4 regions of the Pseudomonas sp. RGM 3321 genome follow, and region 3 is predicted to be linked to each of the others. Evidence: predicted binding sites of a transcription regulator. Region 3 holds the regulator's gene; each other region holds the start of a gene.

Region 1 (4,993 bases), on a different contig from region 3:
CGCCATGAAACAGCGCATCGTCCTTCAACGTTGCACGTTTGCGATCGTACAGGGCCTCCGGCAACGAGCCTTGCAGCGGGATTTCTCTCAGGTCCAGCCGGGCGTTTCGGTCAGCTTCACGTTCCAGCCACTGGCGCTCGAATAGACCACCTTTCTTGACTTTGGGGTGCAGACGCTCGGACAGCTTTTCAAACAAGGCACTTCGGTGGCGTGCCGGTATGAACCGCGTGAAGAAATTCAGATACCCGTTGATGAACATCCGGTCGCGCAATGCGTTTATAAACACCTCGACCGAGTCGTATTCCTTCAGCGGCGCAACCGGGTCGTCCGGAATGTAGACGACAATCTTTTCTGCCTGAGTTGCCACGTCGCGGTCTTTGCCGATAACAAACAGGCCGTCAAGTTCGACATCCCCCAGGCACAGTAAGCTGCAGTTGACGGGCCTGTTATCAAGCCGGACGTTTTGCTTGCCGTCGAGAATATCCAGTAACGCGCACTGCAATGGCGGGCTGACCAGTTTCTGCAGGGAGGCAATCTGCAGTTGAAGTCGGATGGACGATGACTGAAGTTGCAGGAAGTCCTTGCGCAGCCTGGATGCCGCAATGTCCGCCGTCTCTTCGGTTGTTGAAGGTGTATTGAAGGCGGACTCAAGGTGGGCCTGGTATTTGCCGCCCAGGTCCAGCTCGCGGCACATTGCTGCGAACCCGGTCGCAGGTATCGGCAAGGACTGGCCGGTGATCTGCTGACCGATGATTTCAAATGAGGAAAACACCTGAGCCTTGATGCCCGAGTCCGAGTCCATCGCGCCGGGCGCGGTTTCCCACGCTTCGAAATTCTGCAGCGCAGCCTTGAGCAGGCTCTGACTGGCAGTCCTCAAGGCAATGTTGGCTTGAGTCACGGGGTCTCGGGATGCCGCCAGGAACGACTGGTCGACTCTGGCCCGGCTGGCGTGAAACAGCGAGGTTCGGGCGACGTCCACCTCCAGCCCGAAGCGGTCCTTGATCGCCGCCGTCAGAAGAGGGGTCGCAAATTCTTCCAGTGTCGAGAGGCGACCAAGCGTCGGACGAACCTTTTCTTCATTCTGGCGATGCTCGGCATAGAGCTGCTGCAGTTTATCGACTTGCTCCGGGCTGGACGTTCGCGCGCTCGTCAGCCATTGCAAAGGGCGTCCGGAGGTTTTGCGCAGAGCCGCATGGGTTGCCGATTCTGCGTCAAGCAGCCACCCGGGTGATTTATCTTTTATAAGTTGCACATGCGGGGCGGCAGATGCCTTGCCCGGCGAAGTTTGATCCAGCATTGAAGTGCCTTGTCGTGAGTGAGCAGGCGACAAAGCTTACGTTTGAGGTCAGGCCAGCAAGTGCTAACTATTTATCGGCTGCACAGGTTCCTGAGGTCTTGTGCTCAAGTAGTGGTGACAAGGGCCGACAAGAAGGCAGGAAAGCGGGTTAATGAGCAGGGGCCGTGATTTGGTTTTTCATTCCCCGTGTACCCGTTGACGGCTGGGCTATACTCACGCCGCTTGGACCGCTCGTCGGTCCGCTTCTTGAACACGGCCCGATGCCGTCGTTGAACTCTTGAGGGCTGACTGTGAAGAACTGGACCTTGCGCCAACGGATTCTGGCGAGTTTCGCCGTCATCATCGCAATCATGCTGCTGATGGTCGTTGTATCTTATTCACGACTGTTGTCCATCGAGTCCAGCGAGGAAGATGTCCGTCTTGATGCGTTACCCGGTGTCTACTACAGCACGCTGGTGCGCAGTGCCTGGGGCGAGAGTTACATCCGCACGCTGGAGCTGATTGCCGAAGGGCAGGGGCGGCCGCTGACCAAGCAGGAAAAGGATCAGTTCAAGGGGTTTGAAGACGCCCTTCAGTCGCAGATGGACGGCTACAAGAAATCCATCTTCGATGACACGGACAGGGCCAGCTTCGCGGTATTCGAAAAGCGCCGCGAGGTCTATTCGCGCATGCTTGCCGATGTTCACGCCAAGTACGAACGCGGTGATTATGCGGGCGCTCGCGATGAGTTTTACAACGAGCTCAATCCGGTCTGGAGTGAGGGCCGCCTGCAGCTCAGAGACCTGATCGTTGCCAACAAGCAACTGGCTGACCAGTCCACCACCAATATCGTCAACGCTGTGCTGGGCGCCAAGATCAGCATGGTGCTCTCTCTGCTGATCGCGGTCATGGCGGCGGCTGCCTGCGGGCTGCTGCTGATGCGCTCGATCACCTCTCCGATGCAGATGATCGTGAGTATTCTGGACGTCATGCGCAAGGGCGATTTGAGTACCCGGCTGAACCTGTCGCGCAAGGACGAGTTCAATGCGGTCGAGACCGGCTTCAACGACATGGTCTCCGAGCTCACCGCGCTGGTGGCGCAGGCGCAGCGCTCTTCGGTACAGGTCACGACCTCGGTCACCGAAATCGCTGCAACGTCCCGCCAGCAGCAGGCTACCGCCACCGAGACCGCGGCAACCACCACCGAGATCGGTGCCACGTCGCGGGAAATCGCCGCCACTTCGCGGGACCTGGTGCGGACCATGACCGAAGTCACCTCGGCGGCAGACCAGGCGTCGGTGCTCGCCGGCTCCGGTCAGCAGGGCCTGGCACGCATGGAAGACACCATGCATCAGGTGATGGGCGCTGCCAATCTGGTCAACGCCAAGCTGGCGATCCTCAACGAGAAGGCCGGCAACATCAATCAGGTCGTCGTCACCATCGTCAAGGTCGCCGACCAGACCAACCTGCTGTCGCTCAATGCCGCCATCGAGGCCGAGAAGGCCGGTGAGTACGGTCGCGGGTTCGCAGTAGTGGCCACCGAGGTGCGTCGCCTGGCTGACCAGACTGCCGTTGCCACTTATGACATCGAGCAGATGGTGCGCGAAATCCAGTCGGCGGTGTCTGCTGGTGTGATGGGCATGGACAAGTTTTCCGAGGAGGTGCGCCGCGGCATGTTCGAGGTCACTCAGGTCGGCGAGCAGTTGTCGCAAATCATTCAGCAAGTACAGGCGTTGGCGCCCCGTGTGTTGATGGTCAATGAAGGTATGCAGGCTCAGGCTACCGGTGCCGAGCAGATCAATCAGGCACTGGTGCAGTTGGCGGATGCCAGCAGCCAGACCGTCGAGTCTCTGCGTCAAGCCAGTTTCGCCATCGACGAGTTGAGTCAGGTCGCGGTCGGGCTGCGCGGTGGCGTTTCGCGATTCAAGGTCTGAACACTCCAATGACGGATCAATCGCCGAGGCGCAACGGCACGCCACTGACCACCAGTAAACTCTTTCTGCTGTTTTGCATCGGCGAAGACCGCTATGCGCTGGACGCGAAAGAGATCGCTGAAATCCTGCCTCGGGTGAAACTCAAGGCAATTGCCCAGGCTCCTCACTGGGTGGCGGGGATCTTTGCCCATCGCGGCGAGATCGTGCCGGTGATTGACATCAGTGCGCTGAACTCCGGTCAATCAGCGCGCTTGCGCACCAGCACGCGAATGGTTCTGGTGCATTATCGGCACGACGACACGCACCCAGCGCAGTTGCTCGGGCTGATTCTGGAGCAGGCCACCGAAACGCTGCGTTGCCCGGTGTCACAGTTCAAGGCGTACGGGCTGGACAATCGCCTGTCACCTTACCTGGGGCCGGTTCGGGAGGATGAGCAGGGGCTGCTGCAATGGATTCACGTTCAGGAGCTGTTGAGCGAGCCGGTTCGCGAGTTGTTGTACCCGGTGCCGCCAATCGACCTCGAACTGCTTGAGGACGCGCCATGAAGGTCGACGATTCACGCTTCTTCAGCTTCCTCAAGGAGCGTATCGGGCTGGATGTGACCTCGGTCGGCGAGGCGATCATCGAGCGTGCCTTGCGTCAGCGTGCGACGGCCGCCCATTGCCCCGACAGTGATGCGTATTGGCACCTTCTGGTGTCGTCGCCTCAAGAACAGCAGGCGCTGATCGAGGCGGTGATCGTTCCCGAAACCTGGTTTTTTCGCTACCCGGAATCGTTCGTCACACTGGGCATGCTGGCCCGTGAACGTATAGCCAGTCTTGCCGGTGCGCGCCCGTTGCGCATTCTCAGCCTGCCGTGCTCGACCGGCGAGGAACCCTATTCGATTGCCATGGCGTTATTCGATGCGGGGGTGGATGCCAGGCAGTTCAAGGTCGGTGCCATTGATATCAGTCCTGTCTCGATTGCCAAGGCCGAGCACGGCATCTATGGCAAGAACTCGTTCCGGGGCAGTGACACCAGTTTTCGCGAGCGGTATTTCAACCCGGTCGCTGACGGGTTTGAAATTGCCGACAGTGTGCGCGCTTGTGTGAGTTTTCAGGCTGGCAACCTGCTCGATCCGAAACTGGCTTCGCAGGTCGCGTATGACATCGTTTTCTGCCGCAACCTGGTGATCTATTTTGATCGGCAGACCCAGCAACATGTGTTCAAGGTCCTCAAGCAGCTGACCCGCGAAGACGGCCTGCTGTTCATCGGACCGGCGGAGGGCAACCTGCTGGCAGGTATCGGCATGCGTTCGATCGGTATTGCGCAATCATTTGCCTTTCGGCACGCGTCAGTCGAGCCGACAGCTCCGGCTCAGATTTCGGCGCCTTTAGCCGCGCCGGTTGCACCGCGCCCGGTCCTCGATGCACCAGCCAGAACGCCTGCGCCACGACCTGCCGCACGAACGTCAGCAGCATTTGCGCCCATCGTCAAGCCTGCTGCTGTCACTGGCAATGGCGAGGTTTCGGCGCTGCTCGACAGGATTGCCGGCCTGGCCAACGAAGGCAAAAGTGCCGAGGCGCGGGCTGCCTGCGAGCGCTATCTGCAACAGTATGAGCCGGTTGCACAGGTATTTTACTGGCTGGGCCTGCTCAGCGAAGTAGAAGGCAACGTGGCGCAGGCTCAGGGTTTCTATCGCAAGGCGTTGTACCTGCAACCGCAGCATTCCGAATCGCTGGCCCAACTGGCGGCGTTGCTGGCCGCCCAGGGTGACAGTACCGGGGCCCGGCGCTTGCAGGAC
Region 2 (4,993 bases), on a different contig from region 3:
CGACAGCGAGTACGGTTCCTGGCCCGATGAACAGGCCGCCGACCAGATGCGCAGTCGCTGACCAGGGCTGGCCTTGATCTGCTCGGGCAGCACTTTGTTCTTCAGCACTTCGAACGGATAGGTATCGCGAAACCACAGGGTTTCGTTGGTGGTCATCGCATCGACAACCTGTTCGCGCAACCCGCTGCGCGGCTGGGTCTGGATGCGCTGAACCAACTCGCCAAGCGACTTGATGCTTTGCTGCTCCATCAGTTTGTTGAGGCGGCTGGACACCAGATACTGCTTGTTTTCCCCAAGCAAGATGCCACAGGCTTTTTCCAGAAATACCCGGAACTGATCAAAATCCAAATTACCCGTAGACAAGGTGCCGCCTCTCAAATCATGTGAATCACCGGGGACGACGCCCCCGGCTGGTTATTCTGCTGCCTTGATCCGCGCAACAACCCTGGCCGCAAGATCATCAGGCCGGAATTTCGCGAGAAAATCATCAGCGCCGACTTTCTTGACCATCGCCTGGTTGAATACCCCGGACAGAGAGGTATGCAAGGTGATGTGCATCTTCTGCATACGCGGGTCATTACGTATCGCAGCTGTAAGGGTATAGCCATCCATCTCCGGCATTTCAATGTCGGAGATCATCATCAGGAACTCTTCTTCCGGTTTTTTACCCTCTTCGACCATTTTGCGCAGGTAATCCAGCGCTTGACGGCCATCGTTCAGGGCAACCACTTCCACACCGACGGTTTCCAGGCAGCGGCTGACCTGCTTGCGGGCCACCGACGAGTCATCGACCGTCAGCACACGCAGCGAAATCGCCTTGTGCTGAACCTCGGCATCAATCACACCGACCGACACTTCTTCGGAAATAGGTGCGACTTCGGCAAGAATCTTCTCGACGTCGATAATTTCCACCAACTGATTATCAACCCGGGTGACCGCGGTCAGGTAATGATCGCGCCCGGTGCCTTTGGGTGGTGGATGAATCTCTTCCCAGTTCATGTTGACGATGCGTTCTACAGAATGCACCAGAAAACCCTGAACCTTGGTGTTGTACTCGGTAATGATGACGAAGGAGTTGACCAGAGAAATCATGCCCGTGGAACCCGTCGCCATCGCCAGATCCATAATCGGGATCGTGCCGCCACGGATATTGGCCACACCCCTGACGATCTTGCTCGATTTGGGCATGATGGTGAGTTTCGGGCATTGCAGTACTTCTTTTACCTTGAAAACGTTGATCCCGTAGAGCTGCTTACCGTCGAGACGGAACAAGAGCAGCTCCAGGCGATTCTGACCCACCAGCTGAGTTCGCTGGTTTACCGAATCCATTACACCTGCCATGCCGAACCCCCTTACCAAAATGACCGCCGCCCAGACACTAGATCAACAAGCGGCACGGGCTTTGCTATTTATTACCTCATGAACGCAAAGACGACAATTTCTCGACACCTCGCATTAGAAACCCGCAGGCTTCTGTGCGCAATCGCTCTGCTGTGCCTTTGTGGCACGGTGAGCCTAGCTCGCGCAGAGAATTTCACACTGCCTGAACAGCTTATCGGCGTCACCCAAGGGTTTCTTGAGTTCACAGTAGAAGACTATTTGGCAACCAACCAGATTGACGGGCGTCATGACATACAGGTTAAGCAGCTCGACCCGCGTTTACGGATGGGTGCCTGTGACAAGGATTTGACAGCCACACTGGAAAGCCCGCGCACGGTCGGTCGGGTTACGGTGCGGGTACGCTGCGAAGGCTCTTCGCCCTGGACAGTATTTGTGCCGGCCCAGGTGCTGCTGTATCGCAACGTTGTGACCGTGATGCGCCCGCTGAAACGCGATGCCATCGTTACTGAAGAAGACGTTGCGCTGCGTGAGCGCGACGTGAGCAGTCTGGGTCAAGGATTCCTGGCCTCTCTTGATCAGGCCGTCGGTCAAAAGGTTGTCCGACAAATGGTCATCGACCAGGTCGTTACCCCGGTGGCACTGGAACAGCCCCAAATGATTCACAAGGGCGATCAGGTGGTCATCATCGCCCGCAGCGGTTCGCTGGCGGTGCGCATGCCCGGTGAAGCGATGTCCGACGGAGGTTTCAACGAACAGATACGGGTGAAAAACCTTAATTCCCAGCGGGTGATCAAAGCGAATGTCACCGGCCCAGGGCAGGTGGAAGTGGCCATGTAATGCATTGATGCTGGCGCACAGGGTGTGTTTTTTTTAGACTGCGGGGAATATCCGACGGTGAAAAGCGTCTATTGGGAAGCTTTCTCACAATCGGCCTAAAGTTTAATCGGGGTTGGCCGAAAACAAGGCAAGCGTCCAAACACCCAGAGGTTTTTTCAATCATGGTCATAGATTTCAGTCGCCTTAACAATTCACAGCCTGTCGCCAGTACAACACGTACCAGCGCCAGTAAAGACACCGTCAAAACCGATGCTACAGCCCCTGCAGCCACCGCAGGTGTCAAAAGCACCGGGGAAACTTTTTCTTTGAGCAGTGAGGCTCAACAGTTGCAGAAAATCACGGACAAGCTGACCGATCTGCCAACCGTCAATAGTGCTCGCGTTGCCGAGCTCAAGCAGGCCATCGCCGACGGTAGTTACACAGTGGACAGCAACCGTGTCGCCAGCAAGCTGTTGAATTTCGAAACCCAACGCTAAGCCAAGGCTGGCGCTGGATATTCTGGACGCTTAAAAACCAGAGCATGCGATGCAAGACACTACTTTGCTGCAGATGATCACTGACGACATGGTTTCGGCCCGACAGCTTCTAGAGCTGCTGCAGGCCGAATCCCTGATTCTTCACGGCCGCGACATGGGCGAGATGGAGCAGGTGCTGGCGCAGAAACAGGCGCTGGTCATTCTTCTCGATCAACATGGTCGCAAACGTAGCCAAGTGCTTGCGGGCATGGGGCTGCCAGCCAATCGCAGTGGTCTCCAGCAACTGGCCAGCCAGTCGGATGTCGGCGAGCAATTGCTGATGGCCGGTGATGAACTGAATGCGTTGATCAATGAATGCCAGACGCTGAACGAGCAGAATGGTAGTCTGATTCAGCTGCAACAGATCAGCACCGCTCATCAGCTTCGCATACTGAACGGCGGTGAGACGCCCACGCTCTACGACAGTCGCGGGTCAACTGCGCTTAGAGCAAAACCACGCCCTCTGAGTCAGGCGTAACTTCCTGTATCAAGGTTTCGTGCGTAGTGGCAGAATGCCTGTTGTTGCGTTGCCGTAGTATTTTGCCTGGAGATTCAAGAACGTGAATGGCTCAAGCGCGGACGATGCTCCGCAGCCCCCGAAGGTCCTCAACACACCTTTGGAAATTGCCGCTAACCTGCGGTTGCTACTCGAGAGTCATGATCCTCTGATCATTACCTTCCATGAACGTGCCCAACGCTTTCAGAGCTACCTGCTTGAAGTCGACCGTGACAGCAACCTCATGGCGCTCGACGAAATGATCCCCCGCGATGGCGAACGCTTTTTAAGTAATGGCGAGTCTTTCCGCGTCGAAGGTTTTCACGACGGCGTGCGTATCGCCTGGGAAAGCTCATCGCAGATGGAGATTGTCGATACCAACGGGCAGCGCCTGTACCGCGGGCCGATGCCTGAAGAGGTGATTTACCACCAGCGGCGCAACGCATTTCGTGCAGCGCTGAAGCTGGCACAGCTGGTCGACATCGAGATCGGCGGCGACCGTTTGAAATCCCCTCTGACCGGCAAACTGCTGGATATATCTGCGACCGGTTGCAAACTGCGCTTTGAAGGCGATGTGTCCGAGCGCATGCAGTTGGGCCAAGTATACGAACGCTTTATTGCGAAGTTGCCATTCGGAGCAATGACAGCTCCTGTCGAGCTGCGCTATTTGCACTTTGAAGAAAGATTTCACACCACCTTTGCCGGCGTGCGCTTCCACAACATGAGTGGGCTTGTGCAGCGTCAGGTCGAGCGTTTCGTCTATCAGTTGCAGCGTGAAGCTCGCCGCTTCGACAAAGACGACGACTTCTGACACCCGCTTCTGCTTACCGGTGATTGCGGCAACCTGCCGCAATCACATCGCAATCCCCCGCTCTGCACCGCTCTACACTCAAGCCTTCCACGTCTCGCTTTCACGCTCGCGTTCGTGCTCTTCAGCTTCGGCTGTTTCCGTGCCCGCGAGCGGCTCGGCCTGCACCTCGCTTTCTGCGTCGGCGTCGGCCACCACTTCAGACTCAGGTTCCGGTTCCGGCTCGACGGTGGTCTGCATCTGCTCCTGAACCACCTGCTCATCGACACGCGGGTCAAGTGCAACCACCAACGGCGAACTGGACATGCTGTCCGGCATCGCGACGTGATGCAGCGGTGCGTTTTCGACCTGGTGCAAATGGGTAACGGCCTTGGGTCTGATCAGCAGCACCAGAATCACCCCGGCACCACAGACAAACGCATACAGCATGTGGCCGCCAAACAGCTTCATTACCACGCCAGCAGCCAACGGGCCGATACTCGCACCGATGCCATAGGTCATCAGCAACATGGCCGTCAGCGACACCCGGCGTTCGGCCTCGACGTGGTCATTGGCAAATGCCACCGCCAGTGGATAGAGGCAGAACTGCATCAGCGAGGCCAGAAAACCGACGCCGAACAGGACCTCGACCGGCACACTCGGAAACACCGCCAGCGGCAATGACGCCACCACCAGTGCAGCGGCAAAGATGCGCATCAGTACGGATCGGTCATAGCGGTCGGACAGCAGACCCAATGGCCACTGCACCAGAAACCCGGCCAGAATGCAGCAGCCCATGAACAGGCCGACCTGCTCGGTGGACAGCCCCTGTTCGGCGGCGTAAACCGGTGCCAGACCATAGAACGAACCGATGATCAACCCGGCACCCAGCACCGCCGTCAGCGACTGCGGCACACGCTTCATGAAGAAACGCGGCTCCAGCGGTGCCGGGTGCAATGGTGCCGGGTGAATCGCCCGGGTCATGGCGACCGGCACCAGACACAGCGCGAAGCACAA
Region 3 (4,993 bases):
GATTGTGGCTCGGCCAATCGCGACAGCGCAGCCAGCAGCTCTGGCGTCGCCGCAGTTACGTCAGTCCGTTCACGTACCTGACCGAACATGCTGTTGACGGTGTCCAGAGCTTCCAGGACCACATCCATCAGTTCGGAATCAACGCGACGTTCACCCTTGCGAAGGATGTCGAACACGTTTTCGGCGATGTGGCAGCACTCCACCAGCTCATGGAGCTGGAGGAAGCCGGCGCCCCCTTTTACAGTGTGAAAACCGCGAAAAATTGCATTGAGCAGATCAGCATCATCCGGTCGGCTTTCCAGCTCGACCAATTGCTCTGACAACTGCTCCAGAATTTCGCCGGCCTCTACCAGAAAATCCTGAAGGATTTCTTCATCGGCGCCGAAGCTCATGGGGTGCTCCCTAAAATTAACCGTCAACAGATCTTAGAAGCCGAGGCTCGATAGCAGATCGTCTACATCATCCTGTCCGGATACGACGTCTTCACGTTTATCGGCATGAATCTGCGGACCTTCACCCTTGGCGAGATGTTTTTTAGGATCTTTTTCAGCAAGGATGGATTGTTCGTCATGTTCGATGCCGGCGAAGCGATCGACATGGCTGGCCATGAGCACCAGCTTGAGCAAATTACCCTCTACTTCGGTCACCAGTTGCGTGACGCGCTTGATCACCTGACCGGTGAGGTCCTGGTAATCCTGAGCAAGCAAAATATCGTTGAGATGCCCGGAAACCCTATCGGCCTCCTGCTCGGTACGCGTCAGAAAACCATCGACGCGCTTGGCCAGTTCACGAAACTCTTCGGCACCGATTTCGCGACGCATGAAGCGTCCCCAGTCTTCGCTCAACGCCTTGGCGTCGGAACTCAGACCATTCATGAGCGGCGTGCTTTCCTCGACCAGATCCATCGTACGGTTGGCCGCGTTCTCGGTCAGCCTGACGACGTAGGACAGACGCTCGGTCGCGTCCGTGATCTGCGACACCTCTTCGGCCTGAGGCATATGCGGATCAATGTGGAAATTGACGATTGCACTGTGCAGCTCACGAGTCAGCTTGCCCACTTCCTGATAAAGGCCGCGGTCGCGTGTCTGGTTGAGTTCATGGATCAGCTGCACAGCGTCACCGAAGCGGCCCTTTTCAAGGCTGGTGACGAGTTCCTGCGCGTGTCTCTTTAAGGTCGACTCAAAGTCGGCCATTGAATCATTGTTATCCATAGCGCCCTCGCGGCATGCATCAGCTATTGACGCGTTCAAAGATCTTTTCGATCTTCTCTTTCAGCGCTTGAGCCGTGAACGGCTTGACTACATAACCGTTCACCCCGGCCTGGGCAGCTTCAATGATCTGCTCACGCTTCGCTTCGGCAGTAACCATCAGTACAGGAAGGCTCTTGAGACGCTCGTCCGCACGGACCTGACGCAACAAGTCGATACCGGTCATGCCAGGCATGTTCCAGTCCGTCACCAGAAAGTCAAAGGCACCGCTGTGCAGCATCGGCAATGCGGTCAGACCGTCATCCGCTTCAGATGTGTTGGTAAACCCCAGATCACGCAACAGATTCTTGATGATCCGCCGCATCGTTGAGAAGTCATCAACGATGAGGATTTTCATGTTCTTGTCCAATTCGACCTCCAAGCAGTCTTTAACGCGTTCAGCACCTGAACACGCTGTTCACTCAATACTGGCACAGCACACCCCCAGCTATACGAAACGACGACGGGCTTGGCACAACGACAGTCAAGACTGCGACTAAAGCCCATCGAGACATTGCCCGACAGGCCCTTGCCTGGTCTATCCTGCTACCACGTAACGCTTTGCACAGCCGGCATGCAGACAACGCACGACAAACGTCGCGCACTGCCGTCAACGCGCTCGCCACTCCCCCAAACGCCCCCGCAAACGAGCTGCGCACTGGCTGTGTAACTGACTGACCCGAGATTCGCTGACCCCAAGAACCTCTCCGATTTCCTTGAGGTTCAGCTCTTCGTCGTAGTACAGCGCCAACACCAGACGCTCACGCTCTGGCAAATTAGCAATTGCATCGGCCAACGCTGCCTGGAAGCGCTCGTCTTCCAGGTCGCGCGACGGCTCAAGCGAACCGCTTGCGCCATCCTCATGCAGCCCTTCGTGATCGCCGTCCTGAAGCAGGTCGTCGAAACTGAAGAGGCGGCTGCCCAAGGTGTCATTCAAAATCCCGTAATAATCATCAAGACTCAACTGGAGTTCGGCCGCAACCTCGTGATCTTTAGCGTCACGGCCGGTTTTAGCTTCAATTGCACGAATTGCGTCACTGACCATTCGGGTATTGCGGTGCACTGAGCGTGGTGCCCAGTCGCCCTTGCGCACTTCGTCCAGCATCGCACCACGAATGCGAATGCCGGCGTAGGTCTCGAAACTCGCACCTTTGGTTGAATCATATTTGGTGGAGACTTCAAGCAGACCGATCATGCCGGCCTGGATCAGATCCTCGACCTGCACGCTGGCCGGCAAGCGCGCCAGCAGATGATAAGCGATACGCTTGACCAATGGCGCATAACGCTCGATCAACTCGTATTGCGAATTACGGGAAGCCTTGCTGTACATCTGGTAGCCGCTCGCAGTCATTGCACAGGCCCTGCACTGGTCTGGTGAACGAGTCGCTCAACGAAGAACTCGAGATGACCCCGCGGATTGGCTGGCAACGGCCAGGTGTCAACCTTCTGGGCAATGGCCTTGAACGCCAGCGCACATTTGGATCGCGGGAATGCTTCGTAGACGGCGCGCTGTTTCTGTACGGCCTTGCGCACGCACTCGTCGTACGGCACGGCACCTACATACTGCAGCGCGACATCAAGAAAACGGTCCGTCACTTTGGTGAGTTTGGCGAACAGATTGCGCCCTTCCTGCGGGCTCTGCGCCATGTTGGCCAGCACCCGGAAGCGGTTCATGCCATAGTCGCGGTTGAGCAGTTTGATCAGGGCGTAGGCATCGGTGATCGACGTGGGCTCGTCGCACACCACCAGCAACACTTCCTGAGCGGCGCGCACGAAGCTGACCACCGATTCGCCGATACCGGCAGCCGTGTCAATCACCAGCACATCAAGGTTGTCGCCAATCTCGCTGAACGCCTGGATCAGACCCGCATGCTGGGCCGGGGACAGATGCACCATGCTCTGGGTGCCAGAGGCGGCAGGCACGATACGCACCCCACCCGGCCCCTGCAACAGGACGTCGCGCAACTCGCAACGGCCCTCTATCACATCGGCAAGTGTACGTTTAGGCGTCAGCCCAAGCAGAACGTCGACATTGGCCAGACCCAGATCGGCGTCCAGCAGCATGACGCGACGGCCAAGCTCGGCAAGGGCCAGTGAAAGATTCACTGACACGTTAGTCTTACCGACGCCACCTTTGCCACCGGTCACCGCGATAACCTGTACGGGATGCATGCTGCCCATGTTATTTCTTTACCTTGTCTTGCGTAGACCGAAACCACATCGAGGGCTGCACGTTCGCAAATGAACACCACATGGCAGACCGTTGACGCAGGGACATTCCAATAATATCCATCACTTAACCCACTCTCTTGCCAGGGGTGTGATAGAGGTCAGCAAACATATCAGCCATTGCTTCCTCGCTCGGCTCATCCTGCATCTGCACACTCACCGCACGGCTCACCAGTTGATGACGACGCGGGGTGTGCAGGTCGTCAGGAATACGAGGTCCGTCCGTGAGGTAGGCCACAGGTAATTCATGACTGATCGCCAGGCTCAGGACTTCGCCCAGGCTGGCTGTTTCATCAAGCTTGGTCAGAATGCATCCGGCCAGGCCACAACGTTTGTAACTGTGATAGGCAGCGGTCAGTACCTGCTTCTGGCTGGTGGTCGCCAGTACCAGGTAGTTACGCGACTTGATGCCACGCCCTGCCAGGCTTTCCAGTTGCATGCGCAGCGCAGGATCGCTGGCTTGCAGCCCGGCGGTGTCGATCAGCACAACGCGCTTGCGCAGCAGCGGCTCCAGTGCCTGAACCAGCGACTGGCCAGGATCGACATGGGTGACCGGCACGTTGAGGATGCGCCCAAGGGTCTTGAGCTGCTCCTGTGCGCCGATGCGGAAACTGTCCATGCTCACCAGTGCGATATTCTGCGGACCGTACTTCAACACGTAACGTGCCGCCAGTTTGGCCAGCGTGGTGGTCTTGCCCATACCGGCAGGCCCGACCATGGCGATGACGCCACCCTCTTCGAGCGGCTCGATGTCCGGCACGGCAATCATGCGCGCCAAATGGGCCAGCAGCATGCGCCAGGCCTGACGAGGCTCGTCAATCTCCGGGATCATCGACAGCAGATCGCGCGACAGCGGGCCGGACAAACCGACACGTTGCAGGCGGCGCCACAGATTGGCCTGCTGCGGACGACTGCCCTGCAACTGGTTCCAGGCCAGGGAGCCAAGCTGAACTTCCAGCAGCTCGCGCAGGCCGTTCAATTCGGAGCGCATCGAATCATAGGCGCGCTGGCCGACAGCAGGCTCTGCGGGCGCAGGCGGCGTGTACGCGAATGGGCGCGGCGGCTCTTCAAGCGTCGGCTCGATGTGCGTATCGACAGCGCTGACCGGTTTGCCGGAAAACAGCTGAAGATTGATCGAAGCGTCGCTGTCGCTGCGGTTGTTCAATTCAGCCTGAGCGGAGACGATGCGCGACTGGGTCTTGCGCAGCTCGTCTTCAAGCTCCATGTTCGGCACACGCGGTGCCAGGGCGGACAGCTTGTAATCCAGAGCGGCAGTCAGCTCTACGCCACCGGCAATGCGCCGGTTACCGATGATGGCCGCCTCGGCGCCCAGCTCATCGCGAACCAGTTTCATGGCTTGACGCATATCGGCGGCGAAAAATCGCTTAACTTGCATGACTCACTACCTCAGCCGTTCGGCCCGACAGTCGCTACGATGGTTACTTGCTTGTTGTCCGGAATTTCCTGATACGCCAGAACATGCATGTTCGGTACAGCCAATCGTCCAAATCGTGACA
Region 4 (4,993 bases), on a different contig from region 3:
CTGTACGCAGAAGCCGGCTCGCTGAGCTTCGAAGGCATTGGCAAAGCCATTGCCGCGACAGGGATGCCAAGCCCGATTGCCAGCCTGGGTCTGGGTATGATGGTTGTGGGCCTGGCCTTCAAGCTGTCACTGGTACCTTTCCACCTGTGGACCCCAGACGTCTACGAAGGCGCTCCTGCGCCGGTAGCGGCCTTCCTGGCTACGGCAAGCAAGGTGGCAGTGTTTGCCGTGCTGGTGCGTCTGTTCCAGATTTCTCCGGCAGCAAGCAGTGGCGTACTGCATGACGTGCTGGCAGTCATTGCCGTAGCGTCGATTCTGGTCGGCAACCTGCTTGCGCTGACTCAGACCAACCTCAAGCGTCTGCTGGGTTACTCGTCCATTGCACACTTCGGTTACCTGATGATTGCGCTGGTGGCCAGCAAAGGCATGGCAGTAGAGGCTATTGGTGTCTATCTGGCAACTTACGTGCTGACCTCGCTGGGCAGCTTCGGTGTGATCACCATGATGTCTTCGCCTTACAGCGGACGTGACACCGATGCGATGTTCGAATACCGCGGGCTGTTCTGGCGTCGTCCGTACCTGACGGCAGTCATGACCCTGATGATGCTGTCGCTGGCAGGTATCCCGCTTACCGCAGGCTTCATCGGCAAGTTCTACATCATTGCCACCGGTGTCGAGTCGCAACTGTGGTGGCTTATCGGAGCACTGGTGATCGGTAGCGCCATTGGCGTCTTCTATTACCTGAGAGTGATGGTCACCATGTATCTGGTCGACAACAAGCTTCCACGCCACGATGCAGCGATCAACTGGGCGCAGCGCACTGGCGGCGTTATGCTGCTGGCCGTCGCGATCCTGACCTTCGTGCTGGGTGTGTACCCGCAACCACTGCTGGATCTGGTACTCAATGCCGGTCTGCACGTAGCAGGTTGATCATCCAGAAACAAAAAACCCTGCCATTCAGCAGGGTTTTTTTGTCTCTGGAAAACTAGCCCGGCAGCTTCATAGGCTTCTTGGCACCGCTGAACAAACCCCAGCTGGAGATGAACAGTGCAGCGATCAGAGGGCCGATCACAAAACCGTTCAGGCCAAAGACCGACATGCCGCCCAGCGTGGAAATCAGGATCAGGTAGTCCGGCATTTTCGTGTCCTTGCCCACCAGGATAGGACGCAGCACGTTATCCACCAGACCGATCACGAAAACACCGAACAACCCAAGCACCACACCTTGCCAGATCATGCCACTGAGCAGGAAGTAGACAGCCACCGGAGCCCAGACAATCCCCGCCCCCACAGCGGGCAACAGCGACAGGAAGGCCATGATCACCGCCCACAGCAACGCACTCGGGATGTCCAGCGCCCAGAAGATAAAACCGCCCAGCGCACCTTGCGTTACCGCGACCACCACGTTGCCCTTGACCGTGGCACGTACCACTCGGGTGAACTTGAGTTGCAGACGACGCTTCTGCTGTTCGCCCAATGGAAAGGCCGTACGTATCTTGCGTACCAGTTCCTGTCCATCTCGCAGGAAGAAGTACAGCAGGTACAACATGATGAACACGCTGACCACGAAATCGAAGGTGCCCTGGCCAAAACTGAACGCTTGAGTCGCCAGATACTGACTGCCCTGCATTGCCCCTTTGGTGATCTTGTCGCGTAATCCTTCAAGGTCGCCCATCCCCAGTCGGTCGAGCAGTGCCTGAATCGAGTGCGGCAGCAGATCCTTGAACTCGGCGAGATAACCGGCGATATCCAGTTGCCCGGTCTCGACATTCTTGTAGAGCGTGGTGCCCTCCTGAACCAGCAAGGCGCTGATGACGATCACTGGCAGAATCGCAATCACCAGACAGATTGTCAGGGTGCACAGGGAGGTAAGATTGCGTGACCAGTTGAACTTGATCTGCAGCCTGCGCTGCACAGGCGCAAAGATGATCCCGAGAATGACCGCCCAGAATACTGCGCCGTAAAACGGCAGCAAAATCCATATGAAGGCAATGGTGACCAGCACCAATAGCATAATGAGGGTTTTGTATTGCAACGTGGTTTCGTTCATGTCCTGTCCATGTCAGTAGACCGCGCCTCGCGCCCGGTCTAGAGCTTAGTCAGCACTTGAACGTACGAGTGCCATCTTCTAGAAGGCAATATGACCGCGATGGCAGGCGCAGGCTGTTGCGGGCACCAGCGCCCCTGCCACGCAGGCATCAGACACGGAACTGACCGACCAGACTGTCAAGGCGCGAGCCCAGTTCGGCAAGGCTGCGTGAGGTCTGTGCGCTTTGCCGGGTTTCATCGGCGACGCTTTCAACTGCACCTGCGATCTGGTGAACACTGCGATTGATTTCTTCGGCAACCGCCGTCTGCTCTTCCGCTGCGCTGGCGATTTGCGCGTTCATCGAATTGATCGTCGCAATCAACTCACCGATGGTCACCAGCGATGTGCCTGCTTCGTTGGCTTGCACAGAGGTCCCGTCGCCAGCCTCGCTGGAGCGGCGCATCGCTGTGACCGCCTCCTGAGTGCCCTGCTGCAGACGGTCGATCATCCCTTGAATTTCCTGTGTGCTTTGCTGGGTGCGGCTGGCCAACGCCCGAACCTCGTCGGCAACCACGGCAAAACCGCGCCCTGCTTCCCCTGCCCTTGCGGCCTCGATGGCGGCATTGAGTGCGAGCAGGTTGGTTTGTTCGGCGATAGAGCGAATGACGCCCAGTACGCTGACGATCGAAGAAACGTCCTTTTGCAGAACATCCAGTGACGAGCCACTTTTGCGGATGTCGTCTACCAGTGCATGAATCTGTCTGATACTGCCATCCACAACGCGCTTGGCGGCGCGCCCTTGTTCGTCGGTCTGCTGAGCAGCCACGGAAGCACCCTGCGCGCTCTTGGCAACCTCTTGAGCCGCAGCTGACATCTGATTGATTGCAGTCGCCACTTGATCTGTTTCGTGGCGCTGACGGTCCATGGCGGTTTCCGAGCGCTGTGCCTGGGATGACACTTCTCCGACCAGGCCATTGAGTTGCCCGGTCATTTCGCTGACCTGACGAACCATACCGTGGATCTTGTCGACAAACCGGTTGAACGACCCAGCCAGATCACCAAGCTCGTCATTACTGGTAATGGTCAGACGCCGAGTCAGATCGCCTTCACCCGCGGCGATGTCATCCAGATTGTTTTTCATCAAGCCAAGCGGACGTAGCAGAGTGCCGGCCATCAATATCCCGATGACTCCGATGATGACCAGCACCAGGACGGTAATCCCCAATATGCTGTACAGCATTTCCTTCAGACGCGCTTCGACGTTCTGCCTGACGTCAGCGACTTTAGCGTCAATGCCGTCGATATTGACGGCAGAGCCGATGACCAGATCCCACTTCGGCAGATAATCCGTGTAGCCGATCTTGGGCACAGGTTCGGTCTTGCCAGGCAGGGCCGAGGAGTACATCACATAGTGAGTGCCCGCCTTGCCGACCGCCACCAGTTCGCGGTTGATGTAGACCCCGTTCGCATCGCGGGCTTCACTGAAGCTCTTGCCCACGCCATCAGGACTGTTGCTACGGAATATCCGGATTACCTGAGAGTCATAGCCAAAGATATAACCATCCTTGCCATAACTGATGGAGGAAAGCAGCTTGATCGCCTTAGCGCGCGCAGTTTCATCACCCGGCGCTGCAGCCTCGTAAAGCGGCTTGATAGCCGTCATGGCGATCGCAACGTAGTTCTGCAACGTTGCCTTGGCTTCAGAGAGCAGACGCTCTCGCGTATCACTGACCTCGCGCTCGGCCTGCCGGTGCAGCATGAACACCGTGGTTGCACTGATCACCAGCGCAAATATCAGAACCGGCAGGACTGCCAGCGACAGAACCTTGGCTTTCAGACTGAGACGCATAGGAGTGGCCTTATGTTTATTTTTATGAGTCAGAGATACCCATCAGGCTATCGGCGGCATCCGACGGACATTAAGACCTGACGTATTTTTTGTATGAAGACTCTGAAAGTTACAGGCTGGCAACTTATGGAGCGGTGCGCTCAGGAAGATCGATGCGTACGCGAAGGCCCCCAGCGGGGCTCTCCTGCAATTGCAGTTGGCCGCCCCAGGCCTCGACGATATCGCGCACAATCCCCAGGCCAAGGCCATGACCGGTAATCTGCTCGTCAAGGCGAGCGCCACGGCTGAAAACCTCTGCGCGCTGCGACTCCGGAATACCGGGCCCATCATCGTCCACAAGAAGACTGAAGCCCTGAGCCTGACTGAGAATGCTCAGACGTACTTCGCTGTCGGCCCACTTGCAGGCGTTGTCCAGAAGGTTGCCCAGCAGTTCGAGGATATCCTCCCGGTCCCACGGCAGATGCATGCCTGCTTCGACATCGTTGACCAAATGAAGGTGGGCACCATGAATCATGCCCAACGTGGAAAACAGCCCGGGCAGTTCGGCATCACAGTCGAAACGGGCTCCGGGCAGCGCGTCCCCGGAAAGGCGGGCCCGATTGAGTTCACGCTCCAGACGCAGACGGATATTTTCCAACTGCTCCTGCAACGTCTTGCGCAATGCAGGGTTGCCGTCCATCTGCCCACTGAGAGCAAGGCTGAGTAATACCGCAAGCGGTGTCTTCAAGGCATGCCCCAGATTCCCCAGTGCATTGCGTGAGCGTTTCAGACTGTCTTCAGTATGCGCAAGCAGATGGTTGATCTGAGCCACAAGGGGCTCAAGCTCAAGGGGCACCTGATTGTCCAGTTGCGAACGCTGACCCTGCTGAAGCTGGAAGATCTGCTCGCGAACGGTTTCCAGAGGCCGAAGCGCCCTGCGTACAGTGATGCGCTGCAAAACCAGCACCAGGATCAGCGCTGCGAGCCCGAGCCCGAGCCCGATCTGCTGCATGAGGCGAAAGCTCGCCCTGACCGGCGTGTAATCCTGGGCAACGGTAATTGAAATCTGCTTGCCGAACTTTCGGTATTCGCTGGTCAGCATCAACAGCGATTGCCCGGTCTTGCCGAGTTCAAGG

The links. Region 3 encodes FliA, which starts transcription of late flagellar genes. Its sites were predicted from a motif close to CTAAAGTTTNNNNNNNNNNNGCCGNTAA; they were not measured.
Region 1: a site for FliA is predicted at 1,401-1,428, ahead of RGM3321_RS10365 (methyl-accepting chemotaxis protein). Genes of this name have one in related genera too.
Region 2: a site for FliA is predicted at 2,274-2,301, ahead of flgM (flagellar biosynthesis anti-sigma factor FlgM). Genes of this name have one in related genera too.
Region 4: a site for FliA is predicted at 3,926-3,953, ahead of RGM3321_RS07475 (methyl-accepting chemotaxis protein). Genes of this name have one in related genera too.

The regions. Positions count from the first base shown of each region.
Region 1 covers NZ_JALHBH010000104.1:33,381-38,373, forward strand. Annotated here, with positions in the region: gene RGM3321_RS10360 (NEL-type E3 ubiquitin ligase domain-containing protein) at 1-1,297, opposite strand, end outside; gene RGM3321_RS10365 (methyl-accepting chemotaxis protein) at 1,588-3,210, shown strand; gene RGM3321_RS10370 (chemotaxis protein CheW) at 3,219-3,755, shown strand; gene RGM3321_RS10375 (protein-glutamate O-methyltransferase CheR) at 3,752-4,993, shown strand, end outside.
Region 2 covers NZ_JALHBH010000096.1:5,863-10,855, forward strand. Annotated here, with positions in the region: gene cheR (protein-glutamate O-methyltransferase CheR) at 1-363, opposite strand, end outside; gene RGM3321_RS06165 (chemotaxis protein CheV) at 415-1,341, opposite strand; gene flgA (flagellar basal body P-ring formation chaperone FlgA) at 1,420-2,178, shown strand; gene flgM (flagellar biosynthesis anti-sigma factor FlgM) at 2,340-2,654, shown strand; gene RGM3321_RS06180 (flagellar protein FlgN) at 2,704-3,171, shown strand; gene RGM3321_RS06185 (flagellar brake protein) at 3,254-4,000, shown strand; gene RGM3321_RS06190 (MFS transporter) at 4,079-4,993, opposite strand, start outside.
Region 3 covers NZ_JALHBH010000095.1:45,711-50,703, reverse strand. Annotated here, with positions in the region: gene RGM3321_RS05975 (chemotaxis protein CheA) at 1-392, opposite strand, end outside; gene RGM3321_RS05970 (protein phosphatase CheZ) at 426-1,211, opposite strand; gene RGM3321_RS05965 (chemotaxis response regulator CheY) at 1,231-1,605, opposite strand; gene fliA (RNA polymerase sigma factor FliA) at 1,858-2,598, opposite strand; gene fleN (flagellar synthesis regulator FleN) at 2,595-3,428, opposite strand; gene flhF (flagellar biosynthesis protein FlhF) at 3,544-4,872, opposite strand; gene flhA (flagellar biosynthesis protein FlhA) at 4,884-4,993, opposite strand, start outside.
Region 4 covers NZ_JALHBH010000099.1:2,390-7,382, reverse strand. Annotated here, with positions in the region: gene nuoN (NADH-quinone oxidoreductase subunit NuoN) at 1-930, shown strand, start outside; gene RGM3321_RS07480 (AI-2E family transporter) at 986-2,050, opposite strand; gene RGM3321_RS07475 (methyl-accepting chemotaxis protein) at 2,199-3,878, opposite strand; gene RGM3321_RS07470 (sensor histidine kinase) at 4,003-4,993, opposite strand, start outside.